Regions from separate parts of the Exiguobacterium sp. U13-1 genome, predicted to be linked through region 4. Evidence: riboswitches for the same ligand, from Rfam matches in the RefSeq annotation. Region 4 holds a riboswitch; each other region holds the start of a gene.
What was found. Region 4 has a riboswitch for thiamine pyrophosphate ahead of tenA (thiaminase II). Riboswitches for the same ligand answer to the same signal wherever they lie in the genome.
Positions count from the first base shown of each region.

Region 1: it holds a riboswitch for thiamine pyrophosphate, as region 4 does, so the genes downstream of both, ESP131_RS10765 (ECF transporter S component) here and tenA (thiaminase II) in region 4, are expected to answer to the same signal.
Region 2: it holds a riboswitch for thiamine pyrophosphate, as region 4 does, so the genes downstream of both, thiD (bifunctional hydroxymethylpyrimidine kinase/phosphomethylpyrimidine kinase) here and tenA (thiaminase II) in region 4, are expected to answer to the same signal.
Region 3: it holds a riboswitch for thiamine pyrophosphate, as region 4 does, so the genes downstream of both, thiT (energy-coupled thiamine transporter ThiT) here and tenA (thiaminase II) in region 4, are expected to answer to the same signal.

Region 1 covers NZ_CP015731.1:2,072,918-2,077,133, reverse strand. The annotation lists gene ESP131_RS10770 (ABC transporter ATP-binding protein) at 1-1,145, opposite strand, end outside; gene ESP131_RS10765 (ECF transporter S component) at 1,142-1,714, opposite strand; TPP riboswitch at 1,814-1,913, opposite strand; gene ESP131_RS10760 (50S ribosomal protein L25/general stress protein Ctc) at 2,009-2,692, opposite strand; gene ESP131_RS10755 (GNAT family N-acetyltransferase) at 2,985-4,216, opposite strand, start outside.
Region 2 covers NZ_CP015731.1:1,034,121-1,038,336, reverse strand. The annotation lists gene ESP131_RS05295 (hypothetical protein) at 1-403, opposite strand, end outside; gene thiE (thiamine phosphate synthase) at 415-1,053, opposite strand; gene thiM (hydroxyethylthiazole kinase) at 1,043-1,810, opposite strand; gene thiD (bifunctional hydroxymethylpyrimidine kinase/phosphomethylpyrimidine kinase) at 1,791-2,594, opposite strand; TPP riboswitch at 2,710-2,820, opposite strand; gene ESP131_RS05275 (murein hydrolase activator EnvC family protein) at 2,884-4,161, opposite strand.
Region 3 covers NZ_CP015731.1:2,470,607-2,474,822, forward strand. The annotation lists gene ESP131_RS12940 (amino acid permease) at 1-1,194, shown strand, start outside; gene ESP131_RS12945 (thiamine diphosphokinase) at 1,249-1,851, opposite strand; gene thiT (energy-coupled thiamine transporter ThiT) at 1,853-2,413, opposite strand; TPP riboswitch at 2,475-2,584, opposite strand; gene rpe (ribulose-phosphate 3-epimerase) at 2,607-3,263, opposite strand; gene rsgA (ribosome small subunit-dependent GTPase A) at 3,266-4,171, opposite strand; gene pknB (Stk1 family PASTA domain-containing Ser/Thr kinase) at 4,197-4,216, opposite strand, start outside.
Region 4 covers NZ_CP015731.1:1,440,223-1,444,438, reverse strand. The annotation lists gene ESP131_RS07325 (glycoside hydrolase family 3 protein) at 1-950, shown strand, start outside; gene ESP131_RS16630 (hypothetical protein) at 980-1,276, opposite strand; gene tenA (thiaminase II) at 1,328-2,023, opposite strand; TPP riboswitch at 2,098-2,204, opposite strand; gene ESP131_RS07315 (DUF1002 domain-containing protein) at 2,398-3,279, shown strand; gene abc-f (ribosomal protection-like ABC-F family protein) at 3,552-4,216, shown strand, end outside.

The DNA.
Region 1 (4,216 bases), 630 kb from region 4:
TTGACGGATGTAAGTTCCAGCCGTTCGAGCAACGTCGTGCGCTCATCACTCGTCGCTGCCCGGTGACTCCAGTCGATTTCCGCTTCGACTGTCAGCTTGAGAAACTGCAAATCCGGTTGTTGAAAGACATAGCCGACGTGCTCATAAAAGCGTCGCCGGGAGTAACGATGAGCCGGACGTTCCTGGAATCGATATGTTCCACGATGGGGAAGCAATCGACCGAGTGTTGCAAGTAACGTACTTTTTCCGGAGCCGTTTGCCCCGAGCAACATCACCCATTCTCCTGTCTCTAAGGAAAACGTCGCATCGGTCAGCGGGTAAGGTGCTTTCGTCGATAATGCAGCGATGTGTAACAAGGGAATGCCTGCTGTAGCGACTGGAGGAAGCACGTGAAGTCGCGCTGCTTGTGGTCCATCTATGGGTAACGTCTCTAACGTGTACGGATACAAGGAAGGGACAGCGATGCCTTTCGATTGAAGCTCTGTATAAGCCTGCGGGAACAAATCCTGCGGATGCGCCGTCGCAGTAATCGATCCGTCCTCAAGTAAGACGATCTGGTCGATGTACGGTAAACAGACATCGAGTTGGTGCTCGATCAAGACGATCGTTAAATCGTGTTCTTTCTGAATCCGAAAGATCAGCGCCATCAGCTCGTGTTGTCCGATTGGATCAATCTGGGCTGTTGGTTCATCGAGTAATAAGATCGTCGGCTCGAGCGCTAGGACCACGGCGAGCGCGAGGCGCTGTTTCATCCCCCCGGATAGACTCGCGATCGGTGTCGAGAAGGGGAGAGGGAGACCGACGAGTGCGAGTAAGCGTTCAATTCGTTCCTCCATCTCCGCACTTGGAATCGACCGGTTTTCTAAACTAAAAGCGATTTCGCGTCCGATCGTTTCCATGCAGAACTGTTCTTCTGGATTTTGAAATAAGACTCCGACCGAACCGGACCGGGTAACGGTACCAGTCTGTTCGACTTCAATCGTCTCCGGTGTCAGTCCGGCTAGGGCATGAAGCAGTGTCGTCTTGCCACTCCCACTGCGTCCAAGCAAAAGGGTCGTTCCTTGTTCGATCGTCAGCGATACATGATCGAGCACCGATTTCATCTGACCCGGATAGCGGATGCTGAGGTCGTCGACAGTAATCATGCGACTTCCCGTTTCGCACGTCCGGCCGCAAACCCGTTCAAGACACCGGTCGCAACAAGGCGACGGACGAGAATCGCTGCAAGCAAGCCGCCGAGTAATGCACCACTAATCAATTGTAAACCTGTTGTCGCAAGCAACGTCGTCGTCGTGTAGTAACCGAATCCGTTCGCGATCAGACTGTAGACAATGCTACCAATCGCGGCTCCAACACCCGATAACATCAATGTCCAGGTGTCATAACGGCGATAACGCGTCATCGCAAAGACGAGTTCCGCACCAAGTCCTTGGCAGACCCCGATCAGTAGAGCCGATAAGCCAAAGTGACTACCCGTGAACAGCTCGACGGCTGCCGCGACGATTTCCGCGATGAGGGCAGCACCTGGTTTTTGAATGATTGCTGCGACGAGCGGGCTTGCGATGATCCAGATCCCAAACATCCAGTTGGCACCGACTGGCCCGAAGATTGCAGACATCGGTAACCAGAGTGTTGACCAACCGAGATAGATGACCCCGCAAGCGACGGCGAGCATCATCATGACCATGATTTCTTTCATTTTCCAGTGTTGCATCGTGTTCGTCCTCCTTAGAATGGGGGAGACGCCAAAAAGACCGCCCTCCGTAAAAAAGAGAGCGGTCCTCAGAAAAACTGCGCGCAGCAGGAGTCATTGGATGTGATCGCTCCACTTTCCTACGCTAGTATGAACTAGATCAGGTTCGAAGGGTCCGAAGTGAATCGTCTCAGCCAAATGGGCTCCCCTAGTGGATATGGTAATAGATGATACGCTGTTCACTTTAGGCAATCTTCTGTCTATTGTCAAGACACAAAAAAACGATACGCCACGAAGGGCGTATCGATAAACGACTTATTTGTTATCTTCGTTCTCTTCTTTTGCTTCTTCTGAAGACTCTTCCGTAGCTTCCGCTTCGTTGTCTTCGCCAGCTTCCGCTTGTGCTTGTGCTTCAGCTTCTGCTTCTTCGATTTCCTCAAGCTCTTGTTCAAGCGTTGATTCGACGACAGCTGCGACTTGAATGTCGCCTTCTGTGACGATACGGAAATCTTTTTGTTCCGGAAGATCAGCAACAGAGATCGAATCGCCGATTTCGAGATTCGTGACGTCGACTTCGACATTCTCTGGTAATTTATCTGGTGTCGCTGCGACTGTTACTTTAAAGAGTGTCTGTGACAGGAATCCGCCGACTTTAGCGCCAGCTGCCTCGCCGACGAGTACGACGTCTGCTTCTACTTCTGTCTCTTCATCCATTTTAACGGCGATGAATTCAACGTGATCGACGGTTGGTGTGAAGACATCCATATCACGACGGTTGATCAAGACGTTAATATTTTTACCATCGAGTTTAAGTGAAATCAAGACGTTCTCACCGTTTTCTCGAACGATTTTAAGCAATTCTTTTTCTTCGAATGCGATTGGTGTACTTTCCACTTTGTAACCATACACGACACCAAGAGCTTTTCCTTCATGACGTAATTGTTTACGGAGTGAGCGTGGACGTACCTCGCGTTTTTCGACTGTTAATTTAACTGACATGTTCATTTCCCCCTTGAATTTGGTATAGCCCTCAAAAGGTAATGAATGTAGGAGCAGGACAAGTCCTGAACAATATGAAACATGCTAAGACAATCGGTTCCAGACTCGCATTGAGCCTGACGCTTTCGTGACTTTGCATTTCTCTCCCAGGTCATTACGCTGATATTGAGAAACATGTGTGAATAAGTCACCGGTTTGATGCGGTGCTAGTGAGTTTATACCCCTATTTTTTAAATCCTTAAACCTCTAATTTTTATTTTTTAAAGTCGAAAGACCTCCAAACCGCTTGAAGTCAAGGGTTGAGAGGTCTTTCATTTTTTTCATTTTTTATGGTGATGCGTTGGTTTTCACGAACCAATACACGGACGAGACGTTCAACGTGCCGCATCGTCGTCTGTCCCATCGTTGAAATTTGGAGCCATTGATTACGGACGAGATAGTCGCTTTCATACTGGACGTGATAGCCCTGAATCCGAAGAGCGTCTCCTAAAGCGGTTGCCGACGGATGAACGATCGTCAGAATTCCCGGCGCTTGCGCTTTTTGAGTCGCAAGAAGGTTGAAACCAGTAGCGCGAACGGCTTGTTCGAGATAGGTCATCTTGATGGCTGCTTGATCGAGATCAATGGCATCCAGCGCTGCCTGACAAGCCAGCAACAGATTTGAGGAACCGGAAAAAGCAACCCCTTCCGCATATAGACCGAGATCCAGATAACGTGGAATCCGGGAGGAAGGCAATACGCTGGACGTATGCCCGATGAACGCAAGACCCGGTAACCCACCAATCGCCTTTCCGGAGACGGTCGTGACGAATCTGCAGCCAGCGTATGAGAAACGTCCGGTCCCGACGGCGCTGATCGCATCGACGATGAGTGCGGTTCGTTGATCTAATAGCGCTTTTACCGCATCGAGATCGTAGAGAACGCCCGTAGACGTCTCACAATGCGTCAACCAAATCCAGTCGTACTCCGTTTGATGCAGTTGGCTTGCGAGTTGTTCTAAGTCGATCGGGTGACCGGACGGAAGCAGGTGGATATCAAATGACTTTCCTGCTCGTGCCGCGTGATCGATCAAGCGTTGACCGAACTCGCCACCGTTTAGGATCAATCCATGTCCACTGAGTTGTTGTGCGACGATATCGTTCGCGAGCGTACCACTGCCGACAGCCATCGAGACATGTGGCAAATCCAGCAACTGACACATTCGGTCCCGTAAATCTTGATCGAGCTGACGCATCGATGCCGTCCGATGTGGACGCGGTGCTTGTTGCGCCGCTTGACGGACCGTCGGAGCGACTTCGACCGGACCGGCTAGGAAATGCAGGGGACGTAAGACATCCGCGATGACGGACCGTTCGTATGTTGCGCGAGACAACAACATCGGTACGAACTGGGCATCGCCACTACCAAGCGTTGCTGCGATTGGTGTGAAGCCGAACCGCGCATATAGTTTAGCTTCCCGTGTCGTACCACTGATATAGACATGATCAATCGTCTCCCGTTCCAAGTAGACCATCAAAAAGCGCA
Region 2 (4,216 bases), 410 kb from region 4:
CTCCTACGTAATCTCCGATATCCCAGACAATTCGATTTTGGTCGACAGCGCGTACGCCGATATCAATGATTTTCGTGCTTTCTAATCGGTTCGTATAACGTTGACGAAGTCGCGTCGGAATCGGTAGACGAAGAAGTGCCCGGTAATAAATATCTAAATGAGTATGACCCCAAATTTCCGTCGCAATCGAGCTCGTTTTAATATACAACGGACGTTTGTAGCGTCTTTCATACTTTTCTTTCAATAAAAGGGCCATTTCATAGGAAACACGATTAGGACGCGGAAATAAGACTTTTCCTAGATGGTAGATCCCCTGATTATCGACTCGAATGATTTGTGGTTCTAACCGATATCGAATCCAATAGCCGCGAAAACGGATCGTCTGCCATTTCAATACAATCACCTCTGAACGGATTATACCCTGTTCTGAAGTGATTGATGCCATTCTCGCACAGCATCTGTCATTTGCTGCGCAGCGAGTTGTCGATCTTCTTTAGCGAAAATCTCTGAGATGACGGCATACCCTTCCAGCGGGATGGGCAGAGAGGAGACATTCGTTGCTGTGATTCCACCAATACCGATTAGAGGTAATCGTACGGCTTCCCGAATCGCCTGAAGCATCGTATGCGACATGGAATCAGCGTCCGCTTTGGATGACGTCGCAAATAGAGAACCCACCCCTAAATAAGAGGCTCCGTCTCGTTCTGCTTCAATCGCTTGTGCAACGGTTGCTACTGATACGCCAATCACAGCATCTGGTAAAAGGCGACGTGCTGCGGTTAAAGGAATGTCTTCTTGTCCGATATGCAAACCAGCTCCGGTGAGTAACGCGATATCAATCCGATCATTGATGATCAAAGGAACATCATAGCGATCCGTGAGTGTTTTCAACCGAACTGCCTGATCAAAGAATTCCTTTCCTTGCGCTGTTTTTTCCCGTAATTGCACGATTGTTGCACCACCTAAAATGGCTTCCTCAACGACCGTATCGATCGCGACTCCAGGATGGTACCGACGATCCGTCACTGCATAGATGGAGTAATCAATTGACACGTTCTGTCACCTCCACCAGGTCTTGCTCCGTCATAAGGCTGATGGTATTGAACAACTCTCGTTTAAAATCACCAAGACCTTGTGCGGAGGCTGCTTGTTCCCCTGCTTTTCCCATGACAAATGTCCCGTGGACAGCCGCCTCAAATGCCGTATATCCTGCACCGAGGAAGCTCGCAATCAAGGAGGCCGTCATACAGCCCGTACCCGTGATGTCTCCTAGACGCGGTGTTCCTACATGTAATTCCATTTCGCGCGTTCCATCCGTAATGTAGTCGTTCGGACCTGTCACGACGAGGACAGATTTGTGTTTGCGAGCGAATACGTGAATACTTTCTCGATCCATAATTGCATCTCCCGCAGCATCGACTCCCTTAGTTCGTCCGTCTTCCCCAAGTAACGTCTTGATTTCAGAAGCATTTCCTTTAATGACCGTACACCCGAGATCAATGAGTTCTTTGGAAAAAGCAGTACGTAATGTCGTTGCTCCTGCTCCTACGGGATCAAGAACGATTGGGACATTCAAACGTCCCGCTTCACGGACTGCGAGTCGTTGAGCTGCTTGCATGTCTGCATCGATCGTACCAATGTTTAAGACAAGAGCTTGCGCGAGTCTAACCATCTCTTCTACTTCACGAATGTCTTCTGCCATGACGGGGGATGCTCCAACAGCGAGTGTGACGTTTGCGCAGTCGTTGATCGTAACCGTGTTCGTCAGATGGTGAATGAGTGGTTTGTGTTCAAGAATGGTCGTAAACATGTGTATCCCTCCAAAGTGAATGAAAATGATGTGTCGGTCCAATACCTTGTCCGAGAGCAAATCCATGACGAATTGCCTCCGTGACATAGTTTTTCGCCTGTCGTACACTATCTTGTAAATCTTCTCCAAGCGCCATCCGCGCTGCAATCGCTGCGGATAAGGTACAACCAGTACCATGAGTATGTTGATTGTCTAATCGTTCCGATGTGAAGTGGTGTTCCACTTCCCCATCAAACAACAAATCCGTCGCAGCTCCTGAGAGATGTCCACCTTTTAGCAATACTGCACCTGTCTGTGTAGCCAATTGATGCATCGCCAGTCGCATTTCCTCTAGATTGGTGACCGATCGTCCTGTTAAACGCTCTGCTTCCGGTAAATTCGGTGTGACGAGAGTCGCAAGTGGTAAAAGTTCTGAAATCAATGCTTGTTCAGCTTCCGTCCGCAATAGGGCATGACCGCCTTTAGCGACCATGACGGGATCTAATATAATAGGGACTGTTTGTTTACGGAGATGTGTAGCAATGACACGAATCGTCTGCGCATTCGAGACCATTCCGATTTTGATCGCATCGACACGAATGTCTGAAAAAATCGACGTTAACTGGGCATCTACGATTTCTGGGGATAACTCTTCCACCGCTTGAACTCCCAACGTATTTTGCGCTGTGACGGCTGTCAGTACGCTCATTCCATAAACGCCTAAAGCCGAAAATGTTTTTAAATCTGCTTGAATCCCAGCTCCACCACCGGAGTCGGATCCCGCAATCGTCAGTACATGTTTCATGTTCTTTTCACCTTCCCATCGAGCAATGTAAGGGAGTCGTGACCAACAAAAAAAGCGCCGACCGCTGTAAAAAAGCAGTCGACGCTATACGAAAGCGTTATACACGCATTCCGGTATCCGTTCGGCTCAACTTTCCTACGCTGGTATTATCCAGTTCAGGTAATAGGGTCGAAAACAGATTGGTTTTCCTCTCAGCCGGATTCCTCCAGCTCCCCTAGTTGCTCAAGTATTCGTTTCGCCTTAACTGTAGCATAGAGAAGAAAAAAAAACGAGCCGAAGCCCGTTTTGATTACAGATATGCCAATGGATTGACTGCATTTAGAGGAGAAGAAGCACTGTATTGATAGCCTCCGACATGTAGTTCGAAATGTAAGTGTGGTCCTGTTGAATTTCCTGTACTACCAAGTGTCCCGACTTGCTGACCTTGAGAGAGCGTTTGCCCTGCACGAACCGATAATGAACTCATATGTGCGTAGACGGTCGTGTACACTTGTCCATCTAGGAAGTGAGAGATCATGACATGATTGCCGTAAGGTCCACCACCTGAGGCTGTGATGACCGTTCCAGCTGCTGCCGCGACGATTGGAGACCCGACCGAACCACTGAAATCAACACCGTTGTGGAACGTGTAACCATTCGCACCGCTTGCTGGTCCGAATCCTTGTGATACTCCACCAGAAGACGGTCGAACGAATTTTCCTCCACTCGAAACAACGGGCGGGGCAACGGAACCAGTTGATTCCGAACTCTTACCTGTTTGTTTTGCTGCTTTAGCATTCGCTTTAGCGGCTTTTTCAGCTGCTGCTTTCTCCGCTGCTGCGTTTTCAGCCGCTGCTTTAGCGGCTGCCTTTGCTGCCGCAATTGCACGTTCTTGCGCTTCGAGAGTCGCTTGAAGTTCTTTTGCGTCTAACAGTTCTGTCGTGAACTTCGTCTTCCCTTTTCGTAATTTCTTCAGCGTAGCACTACGTTCTTTCATTTGAAGCTTTAACGCTTTCTTTTGTTCAATCAATACTTTCTTTTCCTGCATTTGCTCCGCTTTTTTCTCAACGAGCGCTTGTTTTGCTTCTGCTAATTTTTGTTGCGTAGCGATGTAATCCGAAATCATTTTATCGTCTTGCTCAGCGATTTTTTTCCCCGCCATGACACGGCTAAATAAATCACCTAAATCTTTCGATCCGAAAATGACTTCTTCCCATTTAATCGAGTTTCCATCGTTTTCTTGGAAAACACGCAAACGATCACCGAGTAGTTCTTCCTGTTTCTGTAACATTTCTTCGTAACGGACGATGTCTGCCTTTAACTCATCGATTCGAACGTTCAACTGTTCAATTTGTTTATTTTTTTCGGAGACTTGGAAAATCTTTTCATTGATTGCTGCGTCAATTTGATTGATTTGACGTTGCTCTTTTGAGATTTTGGCTTCTTGTTTTTTGATTGCTTTTTCAAGTTTACGTTGTTCAGCGGCATTTTCAGCCTTTTTTTCTTTAATTGTCGCTGCTGCAATCGGTTGCGTTCCTGTTATAAGTAATGCTCCTAAAACAATGGTAGAAATTAGTTTTTTTAGCATATATCGTTTTCCTCACTTATGTTTTTTCATATTTTATTATAGTATTCAAGTTTCT
Region 3 (4,216 bases), 1.0 Mb from region 4:
TCCTTCCAGACCTATACGACCCGCTTCATTGGACCAGGAATTGGCTTTGCCGTCGGTTGGATTTATTGGCTCGGCTGGGCCGTGACGGTCGCACTCGAAATCACGGCAGCTGGCAGTTTGATGGACCGCTGGTTTCCGAATGTACCCGTCGTCGTCTGGTGTACCGTCTTTACGGTCTTACTGTTCGGTCTGAATGCCGTCTCAGCCAAAGCATTCGGTGAAGCCGAATTCTGGTTCTCGAGTTTGAAGGTCCTCGCGATCCTTTTCTTCATCATTCTAGGTGGCGCTGCTTGGTTCGGCTGGTTACCGATGGAAGCAGATCGTCCAACCTCGTTATTCGCGAACTTTACGGCAAGCGGTTGGTTTCCAAACGGGATTCTTGGCGTCTTGACGACGATGATTGCTGTCAACTTCGCCTTCCAAGGAACGGAATTGATCGGTGTTGCGGCTGGGGAGTCCGACACGCCAGAAAAATCGATTCCAAAAGCCATCCGCAATACAGTCTGGCGGACGTTCATCTTCTTCGTCTTATCGATTACGATCGTTGGTGCATTAATTCCGTATGAAACAGCTGGCGGAGTCAGCAGTCCGTTCATCATGGTCTTTGATGCGATCGGTATTCCGTACGCTGCTGATTTGATGAACATCGTCGTCTTGACGGCACTATTGTCCGTCGGAAACTCCGGATTATATGCGGCGACTCGGATGTTATGGGCAATGGCGCAAGAAGGGATGATTTCAAAGAAATTATCTTACGTCAATGCACATGGTGTGCCGATGCGGGCGTTGCTCTTTACGATGATGTTCGCGATGTTATCGCTTCTGACCGCATTTTTCGCAGAAGATACCGTCTTCATTTGGCTCTTGTCCTTAGCCGGACTCGGGGCTCAAGTCGGCTGGATTTCAATCTCTGCTTCTCAGCTTGCATTTCGTCGTCAGTTCGTCCGAAACGGACACGATGTATCCGAACTGAAATTCAAGACACCACTCTATCCGGTGTTACCACTGATTTCGTTGACACTTAACGTCGTCGTCCTCGTCAGTCTTGCGTTTCAAGCGGATCAACGAATCGCTCTATACATCGGTGTTCCTTTCTTCCTTGTCATGTGGGGAAGTTATCATCTCTTCGTCAAAGGAAAACATCTATCCGCTCAAAGCGACATCCGTGTCGCCCCTTCTCAACTCGAAGAATAATTTCATCTAAAAAGAGGCCGCGGAGTCATCCACGGCCTCTTTCCTATGATTGTGCTATTCCTTAAGCGTCCGCATCATCAATAGTTCTCCTTGATGGAGCTCTACCTTCGCTTCTGACGCACACCATTCATTACTGACGGTCAAGGAACCTCCGACCGGTACTGGATGTGCATCAAGTGGATATTTGACTCCGGATAAGCTTAAAGTCGATGGTACGAGTGGAATGAACGAAAGATAATGATAGCTCCCTGCTTCGACTGCATACGTTCCCTCAGCCAAGTATCGTACCTCTTCTCGTTTCGTCACGAGTCGTGCCTCTGGGTATCGCTTCAACAAATAGACATTTTGGACGGTCATGTCGAGCCGCCCACCTGTCGCCCCGATAATGAAGGTATCCTCAAACTGTTTCTTCTCTGAGACTGTACGAAGTGCCAGTTCGAGATCCGTTTCATCTTTCTCGGCCGGATGAACGATTGCCCCTTCTGGTACATAACCAAGCGAATCAAAATCACCAATCGTCAGGTCGCATGTCAGCCCAAACGATTCAATCGTCTGAACACCACCGTCGACACCGACGATAAAGTCACCTGGCTGACAAAACGTCCGTAAATCCGGCGCTTCTTCTCGCGGACCGGCACAGACGAGAATCGCCCGCATCTCAGACGCCTCGTGCCGAATAACGGAGTAAGCGTGGCGCAGTCGTAAATAGAATTCCTGCTACGATTCCACATAAGATGTACGAAGGAACCATATACGTTGCGTTATAGACAAAAGAGTACTCCACGACTGGACCTTTTGCATACTCGGCAAAAAAGACGATTCCACTGATGACATGACAGATATAACGGAGTCCTGCGCCTAATAACGTCGCAAGGAGAACGAACGCCATCAAGCTTTTCTTTTGTCCATTGCGCGCGGCTAGTCTGACTTGACGCGCGAACAGACCACTTAATCCGACGACACCATACGCAATCGTATAGTCAAGCATCGGTTGAACGATCGTCAAAACTTGTGGAGCGAACATCAATTGAATCGTACCGACAAGCGCTCCCGTGACGACCCCTCCGACGACACCGTGGCGAAATGCCATGACGAAGATCGGTAGCATCGCTAAGCTGATTGAGCCTCCTTGTGGCATTTTGAATGGAATCAGTAAATCAAAGACGACTCCGAGACTGGCGAAGATGGCAATTTCCATCATCATTTGTAACCGTTTCATGCTGTTTTTCCTCCTTCATTGTACGAGAGGACGCAAAAAGGCAGTACGACGAACGCCGTACTGCCTGCGTGCGCCACATCCCTACGTCCGTTTGAACGGAACAGGTTCGAAGGGTTAAAGTCTAAAAGACTCCTCTCAGCCGCTTTTCAAGCGACACCCCTTGCGGTCATCATATTTCGTTTTCTCGTTCTTATTATACGGCAGCCCCTTGACGAATGCTAGTGATCGCTTCCGCATAATCTGGTGCATTGTAGATTGCTGATCCTGCGACGAGAACGTTCGCACCGTTATCGATGCAAAGCTTTGCCGTTTCCGGATTGACGCCACCGTCAATCTCGATTTCAAATGTCAGACCACGATCTGCTTTCATTTGCGCGAGTGCTGCAAGTTTCGGCATGACACGCTCGATAAAGGCTTGTCCACCGAAGCCCGGATTGACCGTCATCAATAAAACCATATCGACATCCTCAAGGACGTGTTCAATCGTTGATAATGGCGTATGGGGATTCAAGACGACCCCTGCCTTTGCGCCCGCTGCTTTGATTTGTTGCAAGACACGATGGACATGATTCGTCGCTTCGACGTGGAACGTCACGATGTCCGCCCCTGCTTTGACGAAATCCTCGACGAAACGTTCTGGCTGGTCGATCATCAAATGGACATCGAGAATCATATCCGTCTTTTGACGTAAGCTGCTAAGCACAGGTAATCCAAATGAGATGTTCGGTACGAACTGACCGTCCATGACATCAAAATGGATATAGTCCGCGCCTGCTGCTTCGACTGCTTTAACATCGCGTTCGAGATTCGCAAAATCTGCTGATAAAATAGATGGTGCAATTTTAATCATCTTTAATACCTCCGGGCTCGATTCTTGATTTCGTCTATAAACATACCATAGTTCTCATAACGAGAGGACATGATTTCTTGGGCTTCGACGGCTTCCTTGACGGCACAACCGGGTTCATTCAAATGCAAGCAACCTCGGTATTTGCAATCATCTTGTACAGCCACGAATTCAGGGAAACTCCACCGTACATCCTCGATTTCCATATCATACGGAAAATCGAGGTTCGAGAAACCTGGCGTATCGGCAATCAATCCTTCGGCAAGCGGCATCAATGTGACGTGGCGAGTCGTATGACGTCCGCGTCCGAGTGATTTCGAGATGGCACTTGTTTCTAAATCAAGAGAGGGCTCCAGTGCATTGAGCAATGAACTTTTCCCGACACCGGATTGTCCGGCGAGAACGCTTGTTTTTCCAGCAAGTAACGGACGGACTTGCTCAATACCTGCCAACGTCTCACTTGATGTCTCGATGACCGTATACCCAATCTTCCGGTAAGCGGCAATCGCCTCTCGGACAGCCGGTCCTTTGACATCGTCCAGCAAATCCATCTTCGTCAATAGGATGACGGGTTGAATTTCCTTCGCTTCGATCAAAACGAGAAATCGGTCGAGCAAGTGCGCTGAAAAATCAGGTTCTGCCGCCGAGACGACGAGCAATGCCTGGTCGATATTCGCGACTGGAGGGCGTACTAAAAAGTTGTCCCGCTCCTTCACTTCGAGAATATATCCTGTCTCACTTTCGATATGAAGAACGACCTCGTCTCCGACGACTGGACTGATGCCGCGTTTTCGGAAATTCCCTCTTGCCCGTGAACGGACCTCTCCTTCTGGTGTCATGACATCATAAAAGCCACCCTGCAGACGTATGATCGTTCCTTCTCGATTCTCTTCGATGCGTTGTTCCGTCATCCTATGCACTCCTTTTTCATCACATTCATTGTGCGTCTTTTGCTT
Region 4 (4,216 bases):
TCGATAACTTCACGGAATCAGAAGCCGTCTTAAAGACGTTTGACGCCGGTGTCGACATCGCGCTCATGCCGACGATTCTTCGTTCCGAGCAAGATGTCGAAAAGCTCGACCAGATTTTCAAGGACGTGATTGCGGCGGTCAAAGACGGTCGCCTTTCAGAGGAACGGATCGATCAGTCGGTTGAACGGATTCTGACGCTAAAGGCAGAACGCGGAATTTGGAACGGTACGACTGACACGACATCCCTAGCTGAAAAAATCGCGCAGGCGAACCAAATCGTCGGTAGTCCAGAGCATAAAGCAAAAGAACGTGCGATGACGGAAGCCGCCGTCACACTCGTGAAAAATGATCAGCGGACGTTACCATTCAAACCAAAAAAGAATGCTAACGTCCTTGTGATTGCCCCTGCGGCGGATCAAACGGACAGTATGAAAAAGACGATTACTTCCCTACCGAAGAATCGGAACTGGCATGTGACGACAGCGAATTACTCGGCTGCTACGCTACCACTTGAACAAAATCCAACCCTTCGAGCGCAACTCGATGTAGCGGACTATATCATTGTCGGCTCAAACGTCAATACGAGTGCTAAACTACTGCCTACCGCACTAGAACAAGCGATTCCGGCTTCGATCTTCCGCTATGCGAAACAAACAGACACACCATCCGTCCTACTCAGTCTCCGTAATCCATATGATGTCGCCGTTCAACCGGATGCACCGGCACACGTCCTCGTCTATGGTTTTAAAGGGGATCCGAACGGTCCAGACTCTGAAGCAGGCAATCTAAAATCAGCGGGACCGAACCTTCCGGCAGGTATCCGAGCGATCTTCGGAACGTTCAAACCGCAAGGCACTTTACCCGTTGATGTACCGGTCTTTCAGAACGGTATCTTTACCGATCAACTGCATCTTAAATTCGGTGACGGCTTTAAAAACTGGAAGAAATGATGACACGATACAAAAAAGACCGAAGCTCCTTAAAGGATGCCTCGGTCTTTTAATGATTGATACGGATATTCAGCTTCTTCTTTCGCACGCTGGTAGACGCGGTATAACCAATAAGTCAGTAGTGCATAGACGACGATGACAAGAACAGCAGAAATATAGCTTCCCATGCTATACGCTACCTTAAAGTTACGCGTCGAAGCGGATATACCCGACAACACGATTAGTATCGGAATGATATATCCAATAAATCTTACTTTGATTTTACCAAGCATTCGTTGTACAGCATATGCCGCACTGATCAAAAGTGCGATCACTATGATTTCCATTCCAATCCCTACTTTCACTAGATGGTATTCCTAATTCTACCATTTAGCGATTCAAGAAGATACCGTCCGTGCTGGAATCGTTTCGTAAACCGACGTGAACGTCTCTTCCGTCCATCCCATGTGCCAGAAAAGTAACTCATAGTAACAACTCGTCACGAAATGACGTTTCATCCGCTCGCGTTCCGTCGGACTCGCTTGCTCCGCCAGCGCATCAAGCCGTGCAATCTGTTCAAGGACGACCTTTTCAAACCATTCCGAGCTATACGTGTCGATCCATTGCTGATAGATTTTTTCTTCCGGAGTATACGTCAGTAATTGTTGCCCGACTTCGTAATACAACCAGTAACATGGCAAAATGGCAGCAATCGTCTCACCAAGCGTTCCTTCACTCGCATGATGCATGTGCGAGACGTACGCATATGCTGTCGGTGCCGGTTCGAATGCTTCAAGGTCTGCTTCCGTAATACCGAGCGGCTCAAAAAATGATTGATGTAAGCTCAACTCTGCCTCGTAAGTCGAAGTCGCATGCTCGGCAAGTGTTGCGATCGTTGCAAATTCGTCCGCTTTTGACGCTGCTCTCGCCTGTATCTTCGCAAAGTGTTTTAAGTAGTAGGCATCTTGCATGACGTAATGCCGAAATTTCGAGAGCGGTAACGTCCCCTCTCCGATTCCTTGAACGAATGGGTGCGTAAAACTACTATCCCAATACGCTTGCGCCGCTTGTTTGATTTCTTGTGTGAATGTCATGATCTCATCCTCCTCGTTTGGTATGAAACGAAAAAAACACCACCCCGAAACACACGGGCATGGCGCAAGAAGAACAAGACTTGACGCCACTTCCCTCCGTAAGTACGAACTTAATCAGGTTCAAAGGGTCCGAACGTCTTCGTTCGTCTCAGTCAGCCTACTGACTCCCCTAGTGGTCATTATTCGATTCCCATCCACTATAGCATGCTGAAAACGGAAGTCAAGTTGTCCTTTTTTCGCTATACTATGGAGTGTCAGAAGACGGATACCGTCTCCATCTGCAGACCGATTCCGAACAGACATCGTTACCGTACACTAAATTTAGTACCTGATACTATAATTCATTCTGTTACTTACAATTGGAGGATTTCATTATGCATACACCAACAAAAATCATGGCATCAGCCGTTATCGCTTCTGCTTTATTACTCCCAACAGCCGCATCCGCCGAACAAGTCGTCGATCAGACGATCGTCACACTCGGGGAGTCGCTCGGCGCAAAAGATAAAGCATGGGTGCTTTCACGTCTCAATGCACCGGAAGGGATCACACCGATCATCGCAACTTCTGCTGACGAGGAAAAATATCTCGGGAAAAACATCCCACAGTCGCAAAAAGGCGGCAACATGTATTCGTCGGCTAAAATCGAACTGACGGAAAAAGGAGATGGACTCTCCGTCTCAACGGAGAACATCACGTGGGTGACGAAGGATATGTATCTCAACGCTCTCGTCACGGCTGGGATCAAAGATGCCGATATTACGATTACTTCCCCTTACAAGGTCACCGGGACATCGGCACTGACAGGAATCATGAAGGCGTACGATCAAACTTCTGCCGAGACCGGAATTAAGTTAAGTGACGAACGCAAGGATCTAGCACAGCAAGAATTATCGGTCACATCAGACGTCGGGAAAACCGTCGGAACGGATAAGGTCGCTGACTTGATGAATGAGATCAAGGCTGAGATCGCCAATCAAAAACCAGAAACCAAAGTCGAGATCGAAAATTTGATCGTCCAAGTCATTCAAAACAACAATATCCAGTTGTCTGACACACAAATGGACCGGCTGACGAATCTGTTCAATCAAATGGAGCAAGCGAACATCAACTGGGGACAAATCGAGAGTGGATTGAAAAATGCGGGGCAAGACATCCACGCGTTCGCAACATCAGAAGAGACGAAAGGATTCTTCGCTAAACTATTCGATGGGTTAAGTGACTTCTTCAGTTCGATCGCTGGCGTGTTCAAATAATTCAGACTTCCGTAACTGAAAAAATAGTAGTAGACTAGATGTATCTGAAACGAAAGGTGGTGTGAAAAGATGGACTTTGCCGCGTGCAAACACTGGTTAATGGAACAATTGTATCTGTTGCGCGCGATTTTTCATGGAATGGCGTTCTAAGGCACCCGTCTGTCCTTTTTTAGAACTTCATGAATGAAAAATACAGCAAAGCGCATCTTTCACACGTTAGGGAGAGTGCTATTTGCGCTCTCCTTTTTTGATGCGCGCGAAAGGAACAATTGATGATGATTTGCGACATTCAACACCTGACTAAACAATTCGGAGGCGAGACGATCTTAGCGGACGTTTCCCTCTTCTTAAACGAACACGACCGCGTCGGTCTGATTGGACGAAACGGGAGTGGCAAAACGACATTACTCCGCTTGCTTGCTCGCCTCGAGCAACCGGACGGTGGTGTCATCTATCAAAAAAGCGGTTTGACGATCGGCTACTTGGAACAACTTCCTGTTTATAGTGAGACGATGACCGGACTCGACGTCCTTTGGACAGCGTTTGCAGACATTCTCGCGATTCGTTCTCGAATGCAACAGTTGGAGCAGATGATGGCGACAGCACCAGATGATCTCGATGCACTACTCGTGCGATATGCGGAAGCGACGAATGCGTTCGAACAAAAGGATGGCTACCTGCTCGACTCGAAGATTGAGCGCATGGTGAACGGATTACACTTACGTCCGTTACTCACGCGTCCTTTCCACCAGTTGAGCGGTGGTGAACAGACGAAGATTTGTCTCGGTCGCATGTTACTCATGGAACCAAATCTGCTCATTCTTGACGAACCGACGAATCATCTCGATTTAGCTGCCGTGGAATGGCTTGAGCAGTTCTTGCGGGACTACACAGGGACCATCCTGCTCGTCTCTCACGACCGGGTCTTCTTAGACGC